Pleurocapsa sp. PCC 7327: one gene and its partner. The protein of the gene in region 2 interacts with the protein of the main gene of each other region in a pairwise test. Links are inferred from orthologs where the notes say so. Each region holds a gene or a part of one and is shown on either strand. Other genes may lie near its edges. The genes, in order: ftsZ and rlmN.

What was found.
Region 1: the proteins of rlmN (region 2) and ftsZ interact in binary tests that used the Escherichia coli proteins (3 or more experiments, as listed by UniProt). The link is inferred for Pleurocapsa sp. PCC 7327 from one-to-one orthologs.

Annotation. Positions count from the first base shown.
Region 1 is NC_019689.1:815,729-819,022, forward strand. The notes cover bases 301-3,265. They hold ftsZ (cell division protein FtsZ), read right to left. Parts: upstream 2,426-3,265; coding sequence 1,175-2,425; downstream 301-1,174. Other genes in these bases: PLE7327_RS22530 (hypothetical protein), read right to left, coding at 301-354; thiD (bifunctional hydroxymethylpyrimidine kinase/phosphomethylpyrimidine kinase), read right to left, coding at 360-1,172; PLE7327_RS03625 (cell division protein FtsQ/DivIB), read right to left, coding at 2,658-3,265. Also shown: more of PLE7327_RS22530, read right to left, coding at 1-300; more of PLE7327_RS03625, read right to left, coding at 3,266-3,294. UniProt on the Escherichia coli protein: Essential cell division protein that forms a contractile ring structure (Z ring) at the future cell division site. The regulation of the ring assembly controls the timing and the location of cell division.
Region 2 is NC_019689.1:502,233-505,375, forward strand. What follows is about bases 258-3,071. They hold rlmN (23S rRNA (adenine(2503)-C(2))-methyltransferase RlmN), read right to left. Parts: upstream 2,317-3,071; coding sequence 1,198-2,316; downstream 258-1,197. Other genes in these bases: PLE7327_RS23075 (hypothetical protein), read left to right, coding at 951-1,190; PLE7327_RS02155 (peptide ligase PGM1-related protein), read right to left, coding at 2,397-3,071. In the rest of the region: more of PLE7327_RS02155, read right to left, coding at 3,072-3,143.

The DNA of each region.
Region 1 (3,294 bases), 310 kb from region 2 along the record:
GCTCTCTACTTCTATAATTTGTTGCTTGTCATCCCCGGCGGCTGGCGATTGGGGAAGCGGTGACGGAGTCGGCACGTTATGGGAAGCGATATTCGCATCTTGCGCTGCAATAACCTCCTGTAAATGCTGTGCGTAATGAATCACTCGTTCGATTTCTTGTCGAAGTTGTTGATTTTTCTTGACAAGTTCCCGATTTTGTGCATACAAGGTTTCTTCCCGTGCTTGAGCTATCTGAAGTTCTTCTACCAGTTCTCGATAAACGGAAAGCGGCACTGAGGGAGCATAAAAATTTGAAGAGGAAGAAAGATTTTTGGCTAAGGGGTTTGGAGACTGGCTCCGCGAATTAGCTGTCATGCGTTTTAGCTATTTTTCTCTAAGCGTAACGGGAAAAAGTGCCCCACTGGACCCGTGCCTCGACCGATATCGAGAGCATACTTTAAGGCTGTCGTCACGTAGTTCTTCGCCTGCTCGACTGCGAGCCAAAGATCTTTGCCCAAGGCTAAATTAGCCGCGATCGCTGCCGAAAGGGTACAGCCCGTTCCGTGAGTATTAGAGGTATCGACGGTTTCCGTCGTTAAAGTTTCCCAATGCTCGCCATCAAACCAAACATCAACCCCTCGCCATTCTCCCATCATACCGCCCCCTTTGACTAAAACTACCCCTGCTCCCAATTTATGCACCATTTGGGCAGCTGCTTTCATATCTTCGAGGGTATTAATTTCCAAGCCGCTTAAAAGCTGTGCCTCATAGCGATTTGGCGTAACGATTAACGCTTTAGGAATTAATTTATCGCGTAAACTCGCGATCGCGTCGTCGTCGATTAACTGGGCACCCGTGCGCGATACCATCACTGGATCGATGACCAACTGCTTCAGTTGCCACTTTTCAACTTGTTCGGCGACCGTTTCAATAATCTCTCGATTTAACAACATTCCCGTTTTCGCCGCATTGGCTCCAATATCGCTCATCACTGCCTCAATTTGAGCGGCTACTGCGGCTGGACTCATTGCCTCTACTCGCGTCACGCCTAGCGTATTTTGCGCCGTCACGCAGGTAATCGCGCTCATGCCGTGGACGCAGTGAAACGCAAAAGTGCGCAAATCCGCCTGGATTCCCGCACCGCCACCGCTATCGGAGCCAGCGATCGTTAGAGCAATAGGAACTTTACTCATTTCTAGCGTTGAAAACGCCGTTTTTGCAGGAACGGAGGAATGTCTAAACCGCCCGGCTTATTCGGTGGTGGTTCTGGTTCGGGTTGAGGTGTCGTTGGATTGACTGGATTAACGGTTGTCCTCACTTGACTTTTCGCACCAGCTTGGATTTCGCCGGAAAATCCGGTCGCGATCGCCGTAATTCGGATTTCGCCCTGCATTTTCTCGTCGATTACCGCCCCGAAAATAATGTTAGCGTTGGGATCGACGATTTCATAGATAATATCTGCCGCCGCATTAACTTCGTGCAGGGTCAAATCGTGACCGCCAGTAATGTTTAAAATCACGCCTTTAGCGCCTTCAATAGAAGACTCTAGTAGGGGAGAAGAAATCGCTGCGATCGCGCCTTCTTTTGCCCTCGATTTACCCGTGCCTATGCCGATCCCCATCAATGCCGAACCCGCGTCTGCCATAATCGCTCTGACATCGGCAAAGTCAACGTTGATCAGCCCGGGAATCGTAATGATATCCGAGATCCCTTGCACCCCTTGCCGCAGAATATCGTCAGCCATCCGAAAGGCTTCTTGCATGGGAGTTTCCGCATTAGCGACCGCAAGCAATTGATTGTTGGGAATGACAATCAGAGTATCGACTCTGCTTTGTAAGTTGCTAACGCCTTCTTCTGCGTGACTGTTGCGGCGACGACCTTCAAAGGTAAAAGGACGAGTGACCACCCCAACCGTCAGACAGCCTATTTCCTTTGCCACTTCAGCGACGATCGGAGCAGCTCCCGTCCCAGTTCCTCCTCCCATGCCTGCCGTGATGAAAACCAGGTCGGTGTTTTCTAGGGCATGGGCGATTTCTTCGCGCGATTCTTCAGCCGCTTTTTGCCCAATTGCCGGATTGCCTCCAGCGCCGAGACCTCTGGTCAATTTTTGTCCGATTTGTAAGCGTTGGGGAGCTTCTGATTGCGATAGGGCTTGGGCATCCGTATTAATTGCCCAAAACTCAATTCCAGAAACGCCGCTTTCGATCATGCGATTGACGGCATTGCATCCACCTCCGCCAACACCGATGACTTTGATTTTGGCAACGTTACTTGGCACGATTTGGTCACTCCTAAATTCTTCCCTAGGTTTCCCAGGGATCCGCTCGGTTCGATACAAGGGTAACCCAGCCGAGTTGAGGGGATAGTGATTATCCTCTTTTGCTGGAGGTTCGCTAATACTATTTAAGCTCTGATGGATCGGTCTTAATTCATTATCAAGTGTCATTGCAATCGGGAAAAGTTTATACACAAATTTTAAGGATTCGACGGTTAGGAGTAAACCTATTTACCCTATTTCTAATCTTGTGAGGTTTAACCCTCAGGTAATTTATATAACTTTATTTCTCATCTAGAAAGTTATTTCTATTTTTCTTAACGTTACGCTTTTAGACTAAAAATCTTATTTGCACTTTGTCAAGAGACTTTGCTCTAAAGTTATCGGACAGACAATATTGTTATTAGTTCCTAACAGAAGAGGGATCTTGGCGATCGCTTTTTGGCGAGTTTAGTTGGATGGTAGGGAAAGCTGGATCGCTCAAATCGATATAAGTCATTCGAGCGCTGGGAATTCGCGATGGCAACTGGCGCATTTGAGCCAAAACCGATAATTGTTCGGGAAATCGTTCGGTAAAGGAACCAAAATAAACCGTCCCCAACTCCGTGTTGAGAACGAGATTGTTAGCATTTCGCCAATCGACTTCTAGAACCTTTACAGGAGAACGAGCGACGAGCGAATACAATTGCGTCCACTGCTGGCGATAGAGATCCCGATAACCAATGACTTTAAGCGTTGGGACTTTCCAATTTTGACCCGCTTGCTCGTAGAAGCTTTTAGGGATAAAAATGCCTTGGGCATCTATAAACCCGACTTCCCGACCGGATACGGCAACGGCTACGGGTTGACGTTCGGTTACTTCGACGGTCAATTTAGGCGGCAGAATTTGACGGGTAATTTCAGCGTCGGCGATGGGAGGCGTGGCTTTGAGTCGGGCGATAATCTGTTGCGTTGGCAGTTGCCAGACGGACTGAGGTTTTTCTAGAGGAATCAGCTCGCGAATTTGCTCTTGAGAAACCAATCGATTTCCTACTATCTCC
Region 2 (3,143 bases):
AAAATCACCTGATATATTTTGGGATTCTTTGGCAATTGCTGCCATATTATACTTTCTTTTTTATGTCAAAATAGAGCTATTTAGGTCATATTTTACAGCTCCCATTGATTTAATTTTTAGTTTATATATTATGCGATTTATTCCTTTAACTCTAGGAATAAACAGAGTTAAAAAAATAGTTATTTTAGCTTTTATTCTATTGTTTCTACACAATACTTATAAGTTTCCAAGGTTAATTTTTTCTCAAAAGAATTTTATTCATGGTAGAGCGCAGATTGCTCATTTTTTGAAGAACTATGCCTAACAGGATGTTCCCGATCGCGTTACTTTATTTTTTCCTTATGTTAAGAAACAGCCTATTCTTTACTTTCTCTCTAGTTATTTAGAATATCAAAAACTTCGACTCGCTAAGCTTCAATTCGCTGAATCTACACATGAAACTATTTTTATTCTGAAGAGTCCCCTAAAATTTTCTAAGAATAATCTATGCGTTGCTTGGGAACCTGACTACTATTGTTATCACGCAAAAGTTCCTCAAACAGGTGACTTAATTGTAGTTTTGCCAGAGGACAAGATTTCGCCAGAAGCTTTCAAAGAGTTGCAGCAGCATGAAACTCTCTTGTTTCACTATCAATTTCTTCCTTTTAGCCCTCAGATGGATGCCTACATTTTCAGAAAAAAATTAAATATTAATTTTTTCTTAAGAAATCAGCAATTTTATCCAAGCGATCCCTCATAAACCGAACAACTCTTGTCAATCGCTCATTTGATATAAGTACTAGATTAAAAAATATAAATTCAATGGGGATCGACATTGACAAGAGAGATATGACTGGCTAACATATAAAAAGTAATTATCAAGTTTATCAAAAAAAAACTAATTAGTTACTAAAAAATAACTAATCAACTTCTTTTCAAAATTAGTTGTCACGGAATTAAAAGGTTTTAAAATGACTAAAACTTTACAAGTCCGCTGCCCAAATTGCGGCAGTCCTGCAAAACGATTTTATTTTTTAAACAACCAAATTACAGAAACTTCCTGTCCGGTTTGCGATTACCTAATGGTGAACTGCTCCGTTACGGGTAAAGTGTTAGAGTCCTACGCACCCGGCATTGCCGTGATGGACGCATCGCGATGCACCCCTATACCCACCCCTCCATCTCCGTTATCCGTAGCCACTTTTAACTGAAATCGGATTAAACTTTCGATGCCCGCAACTGTCCGCAAGCTGCATCGGCTTCCAATCCGCGAGAGTAGCGAACGCTAACGGCAATGCGTTTTTGTCTTAAGATATCCGCAAAGGCTTCGATGCGTTGGCGATCGGGACGCTGATAATCCACTTCTTGAATTGGATTATAGGGAATCAGATTGACGTGGGTTTGGAATCCCCGCAGCAGTTTAGCCAACTCTAGCGCGTGTTCCGGTAAGTCGTTTGTGCCTGCTAAAAGAATATATTCAAACGTGACTCGCCGTCCTGTTATGCGAACGTATTCCCGACAGTCGTCAATGAGATTATCTAGAGTATAGTGCTTGGCACTGGGAATGAGTCGTTCGCGCAACCGTTGGTTAGAAGCGTGAAGGCTAACCGCCAAGGTCACTTGCAGGTGATGTTGGGCAAGCTGGCGAATTTTGTTGGGGATGCCTACTGTAGAGATAGTTAGCGATCGCTGTCCGATTCCCACATCCCGATTCAAGCAATGAACCGCAGCAACGACTTCATTCAGATTCAGAAGCGGTTCTCCCATCCCCATAAAAACCCCGTTAGTAACCCGTTGCCTAAAGTCTTCTTGTACGGTCAAAACCTGATCGACAATTTCATGAGACTTTAGATTGCGGATGAATCCGCCTTTCCCCGTCGCACAAAAATCGCATGCCATCGGACAACCGACTTGAGAAGACACGCAAACGGTAAGGCGTTCTAGGGATTTTGGATTAATTGTCCCCCAGTCTCCTTGTCCCCCAGTCTCCTTGTCTCCCCCTCTTTTGAAGGTGGGAATGCCTACGGTTTCAATAATCAATCCATCGGCGAGGCGTAGGAGATACTTTCGGGTTTTATCCGAGGCAATGCTGCGATAATGGATGGTAGAACGATAAATCGGATAATCTGCAAGCGTTTCGCGCCACTGTTTCGGAAAAACGGAGATTTCCCCAAGCGATCGCGCTCCCTTTTCATATAACCACTGATGGAGTTGCTTGCCGCGATAAGCAGGCTGTCCTCGTTGTTGTACCCATGCGGTTAATTGCTCTAGAGATTTCCCTAACAAAACCTCGTTCTTGTCAGTTGCGATCGATTGCTTCTCAAGCTGGATAGTCATAGTTGTCGATGATGCCGAGCAAATACTAATATGCTCCTTATCTATTTTGACTTAGCCGCGCGATTGTTATTTTTCAACTTCTACGTCCAACTAATTGGCACACTGGAAGATAAGTGTAGATTAGAAGTATCGGACATTAGTTTTGTTTCTGCATCTAATACCTGCTCCACCTGTTGATAAAGCGCTTCTGCTTGTGCCCAAGAATTGCCGATGCATGTTAATCCTAGCTTGCCAAACTCAGATAAAGCTCCCATTAAATGAAACACCGTACCCGTTTTGGTGCTGCTGTCAAAGTGCAGGCGATATTTGGCAATGATATCCATCAAGTCGTGGGGAAGCAATCCTTGATAGTGGGGCTTTTGTAAATTATCCGAAGCAATATAATATTTTTCCCGGCGGTGTTGGCTGTAGAAGAGACCCGTTGTGTAATCGTAGTTGCCGTTAGTCAGTAACCTCAACGTCATAAATGGATGGGTCGTTCCCCCTTTGCGCAGGTTAATTTCAATTGCCTGAATCTCCCATTCCGGAGAATTTCCTGGCTGGCGAACCGCAATGAAATCGACCCCGTACCGTTCCATGGCTCCTCTTCTGGCAAGGGCTTGTCCGACTTTCATTCCCAATTCTTGCAAGCGCAACCGATAGGCATCGTTCGCCGGAAAGCGACAGCCGAGGTAAATTTGACCGTCGGGGCCGCCGAGAATTTGGTCGTGGGTGGAGAGGATTTCTACTTTTCCAGTTGGGTCGATATAGCCTTGGACGCTGGGCGATCGCTTTTCTTCCCCTTCGATAAACGCCTCCACGATCGCTCCCAATTCGGGAAGGCGGCT